2 regions of the Vibrio atlanticus genome follow, and region 1 is predicted to be linked to the other one. Evidence: riboswitches for the same ligand, from Rfam matches in the RefSeq annotation. Region 1 holds a riboswitch; the other holds the start of a gene.
The links. Region 1 has a riboswitch for thiamine pyrophosphate ahead of thiD (bifunctional hydroxymethylpyrimidine kinase/phosphomethylpyrimidine kinase). Riboswitches for the same ligand answer to the same signal wherever they lie in the genome.

Region 1 (7,888 bases):
GTTGAGCGACCACGGTGCCATCGTTACTTTGGGCTATGCGCTTAATCCAGATGGTTCTATGCATGAAATCTTGATTGAACGTCTTGAAACGACATTAGCAATGTCGAAAGCTAACCCAGACGCGATGATCGTGTTAACCGGCGGCGTGCCTAAGAACCATAAGACAGAAGGCAAGTTAATGGCGGATTGGCTTATCTCAAAAGGGGTAAGCAAAGACCGCATCATTGAAGAGAACTACGCGACCAGCACGGTAGGCAATGCCTTGTTCAGTAGCTATGCGCTTGCTCGTCATGATATTAAACATGCGACCATTATCAGCTCGGCAAGCCATGTTCGTCGTGGTCAAACTCTGTTTGAAATTGCTAGCTGGCAAACTGGCCCTCAGGGCATTACCTTCGATACGGTTTCTTACCCAGATAAGCCGCTAGAAGATCTTAAGAAAGCGAGCAGTGGTGAGCTTCTAGGCATCTACCGTGACGCTCTTAGAACGTATGGTATGTGGAGCTACCGCTCTTACCCATTAGAGTCTCGCTAAGCCCAAGCATTATTTGCGTTTGGGAAAAGCACAGTTCGCGTTAAACCAAAGCTTCACTTGCTAGTACAATCGAGCACAGCTAGATGATATGCTGTGCTCCTATTTAATTTAGTGTTTCAAAGGCAAAAAAATGAACCCGATTTTAGCAATGTTGAAAGAGAACAATGTCAGCGACGAGCAGATCAGCGAGATTTTCAAGACGTTGACAGAGAACCCTCTTGCAGCAATGGCGACAATCAGCCAACTTGGTTTACCTCAAGACAAACTTCAAATGCTGATGGGTCAGGTAATGCAAAACCCTGCGCTAATCAAAGAAGCAGTTGAAGAGCTTGGCCTAGATTTTTCTAAGGTTGAAGCCGCTAAAGAGCAACTTCAAAAATAAGTGAGTTTGACTGAGCTGATATCGTCTTAGCTTAATCAAAATTCAATGAAAAGGTCGTTTAAGTTCAGCAATAGGCTGTCTTAACGGCCTTTTTTGATCTTGGTGGCGATTATTCACGTTGATCAAGTTGCTTAAAATCATCCTCTCCGACCCTATGCATACCGACCATTTCAACACAATTGACAGCAACCTTGCCAAATATGTGCGACTACTGACAATTTACTTACTAGACTTAATTAACCTATGTGCGACCTGATATGTGCACTTTGATGAACAGAGTTTTTGGATGAAGAAAGCCCCAAATAATAGGGCTAACCGATTTGGGCCATAAGCGCGGTTTATCTATGAGTCACATTAAGGAAAAGAATAAGAGGGCACTCAAATAAGCCCTTTATTGAGCAGGGATTTATAGGAAATTGATTATGAAGTATTTAAAGGAAACCGCTTTAGCAAGCCTTGTGCTGGCTGGGCTAGTTGGTTGTGGCGGTGATTCAGGTTCATCAAGCAGCACGACACCGATTACCTTGAGCGTAAGTGATGCGCCCATTGATGCTGTGAAAGACGTCACTGTGACATTCAGTAAGGTGGCTTTACTTCCGGGGCAGGGAGGTACGCCATTGGTTTATGACGTGTATAAAACGGACGAAAACGGTAACTACGTGGACAAAAACGGTGACCCATTGCCAGATGGTGAGGATCCTATTCCATTAAGTGTTAATTTATTGGATTACCAAGGCAGCGAGGCGCTTCCTTTGATCAAAAATGAGGTCATCCCGGTCGGCAGTTATAAGTTGTGTGTGTTTGCCCATGATGGTGACCACCCAACAACACCTTCTTACGTTATAGAAAACGATGATACGAACCGTCAGTTAACTGTGAAAGGTGAAGGTGCATGCCCGCAAGGTGTGGGTAAAGAAGATAACGCTGGTGTGCTGTATTTTAACAACTCATTCAATGTGAACCAACAGAGTAACGATTTTGTTGTTGAGTTCGATCTGAGACGCGGCTTAAAGAACAGTTCAAGTCTCCCTGATTACACCATTCAAAGAACATCTGTGAGCCTTATCAATACGGTTGAGACAGGAAACATTGAAGGTACTGTAGCGACAACAACTTTTGGATCTTGTAACCCTACAAATGACAATACCTTCGTTCAATCGGTTTATTTGTATGAAGGTGACATCGTTAAAGCTGACATGGCTCCGATTGGTGGTCCTGCGGAGAAAAAACCGATCACTTCAGCGTCAGTGACATTGAATAAAGCGCAGACCAACTATGAGTTTTCTCTGGGCTTCATTGATCCAGGTACTTACTCTTTAGGCTATACCTGTACAGCGCAACACGACAGTGATGAAGACAATGCTGATCCGGTTGCTGATGGTTTTGAAATCTATGATGTTCAAAATAGTGTTCAGGTAGTGGTTGGTCAGGATAGCCAAGTATCGTTTTAAATCTTTGACGTGATTTAACATTCGAATAAATACGGCCTCTCATTTGGAGGCCGTTTTTGATCACGTCACCTAGTTAGCATGAATTTGATGAGCATTGAGTATGACTCTAGGGAAGTGATAATGTAACGTTGTCTCTCTTACTTTAACCTAGCGAAATGTATTCCGGTGTTGCTCATGAAATCTAGCTTAAGCATTCGATCTTACACCAAGCAATTTAATACCCATGCTCATGATGACCATCATCAATTGGTATTGCCGATCCAAGGCAGTATTAATATCGAAATGGTGGGGTATGTTGGCAAAGTGGCCGTGGGCGAATGTGTGGTGATTCCGGTAACCACAGCACATGCGTTTAAGGCGGATGAAGCCGCGCGGTTTATTGTCGCGGATATGGCGGAGTTGCCGCAGCACTTGTTAGAGCATGAGCTCTCGGTTTTTACGATCACACCACCTTTGATGAGCTTCTTGCTGTTTGTTGAGAAGCAGCTGGAATATCAGGTCGATAGTGGCATTGAGTCATCAGTTTTGGATGTGTTTTCATTGCTGTTAGAGCAACAACAAGTCAGCAAGAGCATCGACCCAAGAATCCGTGCGGTACAAAGGCTGATTGCGGATAACTACACCCAGCCGTTATCCATTTCACAACTTGCTGAAACGGCCTGTTTGAGCCCTACTCAATTCAAAAAACGCTTCAAAGAATGTCTGGGCATCAGTGCGCTTAAATACATCACTCGATATCGTATGGAGAAAGCCCAAGCCTTGTTAACTCACACCGATTTACCGGTTCAATTGATTGCTGAAAATGTGGGATATAGTGATGTTTCTGCTTTCAGTCGTCGCTTCTCTCAGCACTTTGGTATGTCCCCAAGGGCGTTTCTAGGCTCAATGAAAGAGAGTCTTTAGAAACAACAATAGCGTCCTTTTGGCAAACTAACTCTTATCAATTTTCACTATTATCTATTTCAGAACTGAAAATTGGGTAATAGAAATGAGTCTTGCCATCAATCGCGTTAACGAATTCCAAACGGGCACTTTAGCCATCTTGTTTGCTTCTATTTTATGGGGCACGACAGGCACCGCCGCAAGTTTTGCTCCTGATCTAAGCCCATTAGCAATTGGTGCTTTTTCTATGGGCGTCGGTGGCCTAATGCAAGCGGGCTTGGCATATCGAAAAATCCTATTCGCTTTCGACAAGCTTTTGCAGAATAAGAAGCTGTTGGCAGTGAGCGCTTTGGCTTTGGCGGTCTATCCTTTAGCTTTCTATTCTTCAATGAAATTATCAGGCGTGGCGATTGGTACAGTGGTTTCGATTGCAACCGCACCTTTCTTTTCGGCACTGTTAGAGTGTCTGATTAGCAAAAAGAATAATATTGACCGACGTTGGCTCACTAGCTTTGCGATTGGTGTGGTGGGTATTGGGTTGTTGGTGTTTTCAGAATCTTCATCTGTGAGTGAATCTGGTGATGATCTCAAGCTATTGGGTATTGCTTTAGGTTTGCTCGCTGGGTTGTGTTACGCCATTTATTCTTGGGCGACAAAAGCACTGATCGATAAAGGGATTAAGTCACAAGCGGCGATGGGCAGTATTTTTGGCCTCGGCGCGATGCTGTTGCTGCCAACACTCTGGTTTACGGGTGATAACCTGTTTTCCTCGCAGATTAACGTATTAGTCATCAGTTATCTGACGTTAATCCCACAATGCTTGGGCTATATCGCCTTCAGTTTTGGTTTACGCCATGTGACCGCGAGTAGCGCCAATCTACTTACTTTGTTTGAACCAGTAGTTGCAGCGGTGCTTGCCGTCTGCGTTGTCGGTGAGCTGATTCCTTTTATAGGTTGGTTAGGTATGTTTCTGATTGTGCTGTGCTTGTTGATACAGTCGAAGCCATCTAAAGGAACGCTATAAGTATTTGTTTTGTTGTGCCTAATTGAAATTTATTCATGCGTAATTCTTATAATTGAATAAAATCAGTATCTCAGTTGTGAGAGTGCTGTTACTATCGCTATCAATAGTCGGGGGGCATATACCTTATTTGGTGTTTGCTGAGATCGTTAATCGAGACCCGTTGAACCTGATTCAGTTAACACTGGCGTAGGGAACTATAAGCACTCGATCTACGTCTGCACCCATGAATACTTTCATGAGCCTAATGCGACTTCTCCTTCGATCAGTGTTCGTTCTCCTACGTCTTGTAAGATAGTAGGAGCGACAATGACACACAGTTCTATTTCAAAAGATTTAACGCCAAAAGCCTCAACTCCAAAATCCTCAACACAGCAGCACTCTGCTGAAGATACGATTCGCACGAATACTCCGATTGTATTGACTATCGCAGGCTCAGACAGTGGCGGCGGTGCCGGTATTCAAGCTGATATTAAAGCTATGTCTGCCACCGGTAGTTTTGCTTGTTCGGTAATTACCGCGATCACTTCCCAGAATACGCAAGGCGTTTCCGCTATTTTTCCTATTCCACTCGACCATGTTGCCAGCCAGTTAGATGCGGTTTTTACTGATCTCAATATCGTGGCCGTGAAAGTCGGCATGTTGGCCGATTCGCAAATCATCAAAGTCGTCGCGGACAGAATTAAGCAGTACCAACCTAAGCATCTTGTGATTGACCCTGTCATGGTCGCGACAAGTGGTGATCTTCTTCTAGAAAACTCAGCTATCACGACGCTAAAGCAAGAGTTGATTCCGCTGGCAGACATCATTACGCCTAATTTACCTGAAGGCGCAGCATTAACAGGCAAGCCAGTACCTGAAAGCGAAGCTGAAATGCAGGGCATGATTGAAGACCTGCGTGCTTTGGGCGCGAAAGCGGTACTCCTAAAAGGTGGCCACCTAGAGAAAGATGAGAACAGTAACGACTTACTGATTCTGCCAACTACATCTGCTTTGATTAGCGCGAAGCGTTTTCCTACCAAAAATACCCACGGCACGGGCTGTACGCTCTCTTCTGCTATCGCTTCTTTCTTGGCTCAAGGCAACTCGCTTCCAGAGGCTGTCGACCTAGGTAAACAATACATTTCACGCGCGATTGCTCATGCCGACGAACTTCAAGTTGGTCAAGGCCATGGCCCGGTAAATCACTTCTTCGCTGGGCACGGTAATGTCCGTTAATACGGTTGGCGTTCAACTCAGCAATGCCTCCTTACGTTATAACGACAGCGAGCACGTAACCTTATCGGGATTGTCGCTTAGCTTAAATGCAGGTAAGTGGACGGTATTGTTGGGTCGAAGTGGCTGCGGAAAAACCACGGTATTGCGTTATCTGGCAGGTTTGCTGGACGATAAGGTGGAGTGGCAGGGCACATTGGTAACCTCTGATGAACTGCCTTTAACGGATCGCATCGCTTACATGGCGCAGCAAGATTTGTTACTGCCGTGGTTGTCGGTTATCGACAATGTATGTCTGAGTCATCGCTTTCAAAATCCAGCTTTTGATAAAGCACAGCAAACCAATCAAGCACTAGAGTTGCTCGCTGCGGTTGGTTTGGCTGATTACGCGAATGCGATGCCGGATCAGTTGTCTGGCGGCATGCGCCAGCGTGTTGCTTTGGCTCGCACCTTAATGCAAGACAAGCCTGTTGTGCTGATGGATGAGCCTTTCTCTGCGCTGGATGCGGTAACAAGACACAAGTTACAGAGCTTAGCGTGTGAACTGTTAAGAGATAAAACCGTTGTGTTGATTACTCATGATCCACAAGAAGCGGTGCGTTTGGCGGATAACTTGTATGTGTTGCAAGGCACTCCGGCAAGTGCACAGTCACTGTCTGTGCCTAATACAGCGACACCAAGAGTGTTAGACGGTGAATGTGCTGAGTTACAACAAGCGATCTTAGATCAGTTGGAGCGTGACTATGAATGATCTAACGCGAAGCGAAGCTGTGGCTCGTTTAGCTAACGTACAGACTGCCACTACACGTCCTCGTCAGATGAATCCCGCGATGCGTTTGCTTATCAGCTGCGCCGTGATTCTCGGTTTATGGCAGCTGGTGGTGGTTATCTTCGAGATGCCTAGCTTCATTCTGCCAGCACCTGCAGAAGTCTTCATCAAGCTAATTGAACGTTACGATGTGCTACTCAAGCACACTTGGGTGACTGCGCAGGAGATCTTACTTGGTCTGCTACTCGGTTTGTCTATGGGGCTGTTTTTCGCCCTACAGATGTTGATGTTCGAACCGCTGAAACGCTGGTTGTTGCCTATCTTAATCGCTAGCCAAGCGATTCCTGTATTTGCGATTGCGCCAGTATTGATGCTGTGGCTTGGTTACGGCATCGCGTCAAAAGTGGTGATGGCGGCGATCATTATCTTCTTCCCCGTGACCACTTGTTGTTACGACGGTCTGCGAAATACACCGACTGGTTATCTTGATCTTGCCAAGACCATGGGTGCATCTAAATGGCAATTGCTCCGTTATATCCAATTGCCTGCTGCGCTGCCAACTTTGGCGTCTGGTATTCGTGTGGCTGTGGTGATTGCCCCAATTGGTGCAGTTGTCGGCGAGTGGGTCGGTTCGAGTGAGGGGCTAGGTTACTTAATGCTGCAAGCCAATGCGCGCATGATCATTGATGAGATGTTTGCGGCCTTATTCATCTTGGCGGTGCTGTCTATCTCGCTCTATTTCATCACAGACAAATTACTTAAAAAAGCTATCCCTTGGGAGAACCAGTGATGGTTAGCTCAATAACACTTTGTTTAATAAAGCTTCGCTCACGCTATTTATCTAAACAAACCTCGTTAAAAATTAGCTCTAGAAACACAATAATAATATTCAAAAGGAAAGGTTAACTATGAAAAATACCAAATTGGTAGGTGCAGTGGCATTGCTTGCTTCGCTAGTTTCAGGTCATGCATTGGCGGATTCTGAACAAAAGAAACTGACACTGATGTTGGATTGGTTTGTGAACCCGAACCATGGTCCGATAGTGATCGCACAAGAGCGTGGCTACTTTGCTGATCAAGGCTTAGACGTCGAAATTCAAGAACCAGCTGACCCAAGCACACCAGCAAAACTGGTTGCAGCGGGTAAGGTTGATTTAGCGGTCACTTACCAGCCAAGTTTAACCATGGATGTGGCAGCAGGTTTACCTCTTGTTCGTGCTTCAACCCTGATCGCAACGCCACTGAATACGTTGATGGTTTTAGATAATGGCAAGAACGATTCACTAGCGGATCTAAAAGGCAAAAAGATCGGTATTGCGATTGCGGGTAACGAGGAAGCGACGATCGGCACCATGCTAGCGCAAGAAAATGTTGCGTTTACAGACGTGCAAACCATCAATGTCGGTTGGGCACTGTCGTCTTCATTGGCATCAGGCAAGGTAGACGCAATTTGGGGTGGCCTACGTAACTTCGAAACTAACCAGTTAGCCCTTGAAGGCTTTAAAGCGAAAGCATTCTTCCCAGAAGAGCACGGCGTGCCAGCTTACGACGAGCTTATCTTTGTTGCGAACGCAAAGCAGCACGACGACGAAGCGATCAAAGCGTTCAACAAAGCATTGGAACAAGCAACGAC
Region 2 (7,888 bases), on a different replicon from region 1:
CTTGCTGGGCGTTATCTCAAATGCTGGAATATGAACTGGATGGAAAGAACTACGTGTTTATCTTCGAGTATCATGATGATGTTCTTATTCTAGATGATGAAGTTTCCCCAAAAGATCTTATTTTTGCGCAGGTAAAAACCAGAGAGTCGCATTGGACTGCATCTTCTCTTAGTAGTAGCACGAAGAAAAAGCCAGTATCTATCGTTGGTAAATTATTCATTCACCATAAGAATTTTTCTGATTATTCGCCTAAGTTAATGTTTGTTACTAATGCTTCATTTAACTTGTGCGAACAGAACGGCGGTAAATCTTCGTTTAGTGCGGATGAGGTAAAGGATGAATATAAGACTAGCTTTAAACAAGCATTGAAAGAACAAGTAAAACTTGATGATGCTAGCATTGATCTTTCTGTGATGAGTTTTGTTCAATCCTCACTGAGCCTAGAGGATCATATTACACATTTAAAAGGTAAGCTGTGCGACTTCCTTAGCAAGAAGTTTGGGGATAGCTCTAACTTGAGTATTAATGTATTAGCGTCTTTACTTGAACGAGAATGCCGAGACAAATCTAAGGTAAAGTCAGCAGATATCATTGATTTTGCAGACCTTATTTCTCGAAAAGGTTTTTCATCCCAAGCATTTAACGGTGTTCTTGATTCGTTGAATGCAAGCAACAGCATGAAGCCTGATTGGGAAATGACGAAAACTGTATTTAGTGATCTCGGTAAGACACCTTTCCAGCTCATTCCGCTTAAAGCAATGTTCTCACAACTCTGTATGGACCTTAATCGAAATACAAAGAATCCGTCGACTGTATATTTAGAATATGCAGTTAGCCTTTACGACGAGGTTAAGATCCATTCGGATTTAAAACTATACGTAATTGAAACCATGCAAAAAATTGATGCACTTTGTCCGGACTATACATTGGCTCTAAAGCAAGGGAAGAAAGAATGTATCGTTGTTTATTCAATAATCCAGAAGCTATTAGAGGGAGGTGAGATATGAAAAGCATCTACTTCAAAAGTGTTCATATATTATCACTTCGTGATAAGAAAGGGTTCTTCTTCGAATTCTCACCAGATATAAATATAATTACGGGTGAGAACGACACAGGTAAATCTAGCTTTATCAAGAGCTTATATCACACATTAGGTGCTGATGTTCGTCTAGATAAAAAGTGGAAGGATGATAACTTCATTTCAAAAGTGGTTATTTGTGTTAATGATCGTGATTATGCTTTTGTTCGACACGAAAAACGTATTTCCATATTTGATATCACTGAAGGACAGAAACACTTAGTCACCTCTAATTCACGTACAGACATTGCATTAGCTGTAAGAGATATCTTTGATTTCAACTTAGAGCTTGTTACTAAGAGTAACTTGGTTCAAGGGCAAGCACAGCCAGCAAGTCTTTACCTTCCTTTTTATATTGATCAAGATAGTGGCTGGGGGAAGATTTTAGATTCATTCAGTAGCTTGGCAATGTACAAAGATTGGCAGAAAAACATCTTAAACTTCCATACAGGTGTAAAGCCCAAGGAATATTATAAGCTTCAAGGAAAGATTAATTTAATTGATATCGACCTCGAAGAAATCAGAGCAACATTAAAAGCTCTAGAAGCTGCAAAGAAGCGTTTCGAAGAATCATTTGGAAGAGTACTTTTTGATGTTGATGTTGAATATTATGAAGAATTATTAGAGCGGTTCCTTCGTAAGTGTCAAGACTTGCATCAGGAAGAAACAGAATACAGAATCAAGCTAATTGAAGTCTTATCTTTGCGAGATGAATTAGTAGCTGAGATAGAAGAATCAAAAAGACAGCTTGATGAAAATAACATCGATTCTCTATCGCCATCGGCAGGCTTAGAAGCCAAATATGCGGTACTTGAAAATAGAGATAAGCTTTTACAAATCGTCCCCGAATTGTATGAGCAAAAGTCAGTATATGATGAGAAAATTACAAGTATCAAAGAAGATTTGAAAAATGCTCAAAAGTTAAGCTCTGAGCTGAAAGGTATGCTTCAGGAAGTAAAAGAACACTTGACTCTTCAAGACGTTATTAAATCACAAGCAAGTAAGCAGGTTGAGTTCACTTTCGATGAGCAGATTAATGAGTTGCTACAGAAAATAGGTGAATTAGATGTCGCTAGAACTGAGCTATCCGAAGAGATTGCAAAGTTCGATGATAAAAAGCGCTCCAAAGAAATTAATGACAAATTCAAAGAGTCATTAAAATTGGCACAAACTGAGTTAGGTATTAAAGATCCGAAAGTTGGCACTATTCTTCAATACGGTCCGATCTCGAAGAGCGAAACAGGTAGCCGTGCTCCAAGAGCTATATTGGCTTATCACTATGCTCTTCTTAAAACGATAGAAGATAAATCAACAAACCCAATGCTTCCTGTGGTAATCGATTCGCCTAAACAGCAAGACCCTGACCCACATACAGCGAAAAAGCTTTTCGATTTATGTATCGACGGTCTTTCAACTAATAGTCAACTAATTATTGGTTCAGTTTCTTTTGAGAAGGCAACAGATGAATTTAAAACACTGACTATGATTGAAAAATATAGCTTGTTAAAAACGAATCTTTACGACGAGGCTTATCAACAAATTATGCCTTTATATCAACAAGCTGTATTGTCTTGAAGAGTTGCGAGTATATCGACAGAGATATAATCGCGTAACAAAGAGTATCATCGCCATACTTTAGGCGTTGTCTGTGAAAGCGACCCTAAGATACTTTAAGTTATTTACTGAATGTTAAACCCTGATAATGGTAGGGCAGTCCCACTAATCGCTGGTTGAATGGCTACAATGTATCCATTGCTAAAGACATAGTCGGAAATTTAGCTCGAAGTTTAGACGTGGTGTTAGTTGGTCAGTGGTTCTCGATACTATTTGTAAATAACATTCCGTGGTGAGCGTATTGCAGTCTATTCGCTTGCGTAATTCCCATATGAGACATGCCAACATAGTCAGGTTAGTTGTTTGATTGTGTCTTTAATGCAGCGAAATTACGTGTTCCAAATCCGCGTGTTGGGAGTTCGAATCTCTCCACCCCTGCCATATTTAAGGCTCTAGCAGAAATGCTAGAGCCTTTTTGCTTTCTGAAGCTAATTATACGCCATTAGCAAAGCAGCGGATTCCCCGACTTACCAAAACAGCGCGCGTTGGGAGTCTAAATCTCCACTCCTGCCATATTTAAAGTCTCAGCAGAAATTCTGGAGCCTTTTTTATTAGCTTCGACTCATAATGCTTTTACGCAACTTTTCCTATTTGGATATGTTGATATTCGAACCTTAACGCTTCCGTAATAGTTTGAAGATCGAGTCGAAGATAGAGGTCTTTTGGCTTTCTATATGTGTGATATTTAAGCTGTCATTTCTTGCATTGGCTGATATTTGGCCTTAGAAAGGTAAGTGCTCACTTATCCCAGCCTCTTTTATAAACAACCAACAGCACAATCCCCACTTCTTTATGAGAATTATTCTCAATATTTTGTTACATTTTGGTCGTTATTACTAAAAGGCAACAAATATGGATATTTCCCGTCGTAAGTTTATTCAATCATCTCTCGCTATATCTGCACTCACTGTTTTACCCGCTTGTTCTATGAAGCAGTCTGTTGATGCTCAAGGTAAGTATGTTTATGACTTAACTGCTGAACCTTCAATGGCTGAATTAGTCGTGGGATTTGACACTAATGTTTTAGCCTTTAATGGACAGATTCCAGCTCCGACGATTCGATGTCGACAGGGTGAAAAGGTCACAATTCGTTTTACGAATAAGCTATCAGAGCCGACGACTATTCATTGGCATGGCTTAAGAATTCCTATCGAAATGGACGGTGTTCCCTTCTTAAGTCAGCCACCGATCATGCCAGGTGAAACATTCATTTATGAGTTTACGCCGCCAGATGCTGGCACATTTTGGTATCACCCACATATGAATAGCGTTAAACAACTTGGTATGGGTTTAGTTGGCCTTATTATCGTAGAAGAAAGCACTCCCGTGCAGTTTGACGAAGAACACGCATTGATGCTTAAACATTGGCATATCGACAAGCAAGGTCAATGGAAAGGCTTAATGATTCCTCGACTCAGTGCTCGTATGGGTACTCCAGGAGAGTGGAGCAGCGTCAATGGTGTTCATGAACCTGTATACCAATTAAAGCAGCACGCAACGACTCGACTGCGTATTGCGAATGTCGATAATACGATCACTTATCCTATTGCTATCGAAGGGGCTGAGGCATGGGTGATTGCCATTGATGGTAACCCTGTGAAAACGCCTTATAAACTTACTCAACATAAAATTGGTCCGGGTATGCGTGTTGATATCGGACTGGTCGCTCCTAAAGCTGGTGAGCGAGTTAACGTTCTCCAAATGAAGGGGCGTTTCCCATTTTCTTTGTGTGAATTTGAAGTCGTAGATTCAGCATTTACTCAAGAGCGAGTGTTGCCATTATTACCATTGAATCCAGTACCTAATCTAGATCTTGCTAATGCTGAAGAGATCGATTTCGTGTTCGAGTGGGAGGGGGCGGTTTCACCTGTATCTAAAGATGGTAAATCGATGCCTAAATTTTGGCTTACTAATAAACGAGCGTGGGAGGGGATGAGCAAAGACAATATCCCTGAGCCGTTGGCGACTTTAGAGCTAGGTAAGACTTACATATTCGATCTTAAGAACGTCACTCAATATCATCACCCGATTCATATTCATGGTCATACATTCACTGTATTGGAACTTGATGGTAAAAAAATTGAAGAACCTTTCCATACCGATACTGTGTTACTTGGAAAGAATGGTCGAGCGAAAGCCGCATTTTTTGCCGACAACCCAGGACGTTGGATGTATCACTGTCATGTTATAGAACACATGAAAACGGGTTTAATGGGATATATCGAAGTTAAGTGACACCTGTAACGTTTAATATTTGCGCATGCATTCTTAGTTTCTACCCTCGCTTTTATCAGCGTTAAAGCTAGAATATAGGGATTATTGTTTGGGAGGATTCATGGGTCAGTTATCTATTTTAGGTTTTATTGCCATTGGTGGCGCATTTGGTGCTTGTTCGCGCTATTTGATTTCAGAGTTATGTGTGGTGATGCTAGGGCGTGGTTTTCCTTATGGTACGCTAACTGTTAACGTGATTGGCTCTTTAATTATGGGCTTACTCATCGCAGCGTTTGAGAATGAGATGGTTGCGACAGAACCATGGAGACAAATTATCGGTCTTGGCTTCCTTGGAGCACTGACTACATTTTCTACATTTTCGATGGATAACGTGCTTCTTATGCAGCAGGGTGCTTTCTTTAAGATGGGACTCAATGTGCTACTTAACGTGGTTCTCAGCATCTCAGCAGCATGGATCGGCTTCCAACTTTTGATAAAGTCTTAAAACTTTCTTACGATTTGTTAACAACTCGGCTTGGTTTATCCAAGGCGTTTTTATATACTCGATCGAACTTGTCGGAGTGCCATATGGCTGAGACCGTTAACTCGGGATCCGTTGAACCTGATCAGGCTAATACCTGCGAAGGGAACAAGAGTAGATATCTAACTAGAATCCATCTAGAGATCTATCTCCAGATCACAACTGTATTTCTTACCGTGATCCCTCTTGTAGCATCTAATCCGTCAAGCATTTTTATCCCTATAAATAATGGCTAAAAGCCAAGGAAAAATGCTATGTCGAGTCGTAAACAAGCAAGACTGGAAGCGAAGAATTTCATCGATTCTTTATCCGTACAACCTTATCCAAATTCAAAAAAAGCTTACATCCAAGGATCTCGAGAAGATATTCAAGTCCCTGTACGAGAAATATCACTTGCTGATAGCCTTGTCGGTGGTACCAAAAAAGAGCCTGTATTCGAACCTAATGTACCCATTCAAGTTTACGATACCTCAGGTGTTTACACTGACCCCAAGCATCAAATAGACCTGTATAGCGGCCTTCCAAAGTTGCGTGAGCAATGGATTGATGAGCGTGGTGATACGGAACTGTTAGACGATGTAAGCTCTGTTTACACTAAAGAACGTTTAGAAGATGAAACTCTAGACGACCTTCGTTACGGCAATCTACCTAGAATTCGTCGCGCGACTGACGATCAATGTGTTACTCAGCTGCACTATGCTCGTCAGGGGATTATCACTCCTGAGATGGAGTACATTGCTATACGTGAGAACATGGGGCGTCAGAAGTTTGCTGATGAGCAGCTTAACCACCAACATCCTGGCCATAACTTTGGCGCAAATCTACCGAAAGAAATTACCCCTGAGTTTGTGCGCAAGGAGGTTGCTGAAGGTCGAGCTATTATCCCTTCAAACATCAACCACCCAGAATCAGAACCGATGATTATTGGCCGTAACTTCTTAGTGAAGGTGAACGCTAATATCGGTAACTCTTCAGTAAGCTCTTCGATTGAAGAAGAAGTTGAGAAGTTAGTATGGTCAACTCGCTGGGGTGGCGATACCGTAATGGACCTTTCTACCGGCCGTAATATTCACGAAACTCGCGAATGGATCTTACGTAACAGCCCTGTACCAATCGGTACGGTTCCTATGTATCAAGCCCTTGAAAAAGTGAATGGTGTTGCGGAAGACCTTAACTGGGAAGTGATGCGCGATACTTTGATTGAACAAGCAGAGCAGGGTGTTGATTACTTCACTATCCACGCAGGTTTGTTGCTTCGCTACGTTCCGATGACGGCTAAACGTGTCACTGGCATTGTTTCTCGTGGTGGTTCTATTATCGCGAAATGGTGTCTTGCACATCACCAAGAGAGCTTCCTTTATACTCACTTCCGCGAGATCTGCGAGATCTGTGCGAAGTACGATGTTGCCCTGTCATTGGGTGATGGCCTACGCCCGGGTTCTATTGCAGATGCCAATGATGAGGCTCAATTCTCGGAGTTACGTACTTTAGGTGAGTTGACTAAGGTAGCTTGGGAATACGACGTGCAGGTGATCATTGAAGGCCCAGGACATGTGCCAATGCACCTAATCAAAGAGAATATGGAAGAGCAGTTAGAGCACTGCCACGAAGCACCTTTCTATACTTTAGGTCCACTGACGACAGATATTGCCCCTGGTTACGACCATATTACCTCTGGTATTGGTGCCGCCATGATTGGTTGGTACGGCTGTGCGATGCTCTGTTATGTCACTCCTAAAGAACATTTAGGCTTACCAAACAAAGAAGACGTGAAGACTGGCTTGATTACTTACAAGCTGGCAGCACATGCAGCAGACTTGGCAAAAGGACATCCGGGCGCACAAATCCGCGACAATGCATTATCAAAGGCGCGTTTTGAATTCCGTTGGGAAGACCAATTTAATCTAGCTTTAGATCCGGAAACCGCGCGTGCTTTCCATGATGAAACTCTGCCACAAGAGTCGGGTAAGGTTGCTCACTTCTGCTCTATGTGTGGACCTAAATTCTGCTCGATGAAGATCTCTCAGGAAGTACGAGAGTATGCGAAAGACACCGAACAAGTGGCGGCTGATAAGGCTATCGAAATTAAGATGTTGGATAACCCGTTGGAAGGAATGCGTCAGAAATCACAAGAGTTCCGTGATACCGGCTCTGAACTTTACCACCCTGCAGTAGGTGCAAAAGAAGCTCAACTAGAGGAATAATGACAGTGAAGATACTCATCCCATCTCAAAATATTGAGTTAACGGGAGAAGTGCAGAACTGTCTATTGGTTGCTAAGCGACAAGGCTTTGCAACCGATGCAGTTGAGTTGGGCGTAAGCCCAACTCAATACTTCTCTATCGTTGATGCTCAGCAGGCGTTATCTATTGGCTTTGCTCATGATGTTGATTCATTGGCTAAGTGTCAGTTAGCGGAATTGAACCATGTTGTTGATTACA

Region 2: linked by a shared signal. The riboswitch ahead of thiC (phosphomethylpyrimidine synthase ThiC) and the one ahead of thiD (bifunctional hydroxymethylpyrimidine kinase/phosphomethylpyrimidine kinase) in region 1 are both predicted to bind thiamine pyrophosphate.

What each region holds. Positions count from the first base shown of each region.
Region 1 is NZ_AP025461.1:1,453,119-1,461,006, reverse strand. Features, by position in the region: gene OCV30_RS22120 (YdcF family protein) at 1-535, shown strand, start outside; gene OCV30_RS22115 (DUF2999 domain-containing protein) at 666-917, shown strand; gene OCV30_RS22110 (DUF4382 domain-containing protein) at 1,340-2,368, shown strand; gene OCV30_RS22105 (helix-turn-helix domain-containing protein) at 2,543-3,271, shown strand; gene OCV30_RS22100 (DMT family transporter) at 3,357-4,274, shown strand; TPP riboswitch at 4,373-4,484, shown strand; gene thiD (bifunctional hydroxymethylpyrimidine kinase/phosphomethylpyrimidine kinase) at 4,581-5,489, shown strand; gene OCV30_RS22090 (ABC transporter ATP-binding protein) at 5,479-6,237, shown strand; gene OCV30_RS22085 (ABC transporter permease) at 6,230-7,045, shown strand; gene OCV30_RS22080 (ABC transporter substrate-binding protein) at 7,164-7,888, shown strand, end outside.
Region 2 is NZ_AP025460.1:3,387,385-3,395,272, reverse strand. Features, by position in the region: gene OCV30_RS15315 (DUF4297 domain-containing protein) at 1-1,007, shown strand, start outside; gene OCV30_RS15310 (ATP-binding protein) at 1,004-2,653, shown strand; gene OCV30_RS15305 (multicopper oxidase family protein) at 3,545-4,927, shown strand; gene crcB (fluoride efflux transporter CrcB) at 5,028-5,411, shown strand; TPP riboswitch at 5,474-5,572, shown strand; gene thiC (phosphomethylpyrimidine synthase ThiC) at 5,702-7,651, shown strand; gene OCV30_RS15290 (thiamine phosphate synthase) at 7,651-7,888, shown strand, end outside.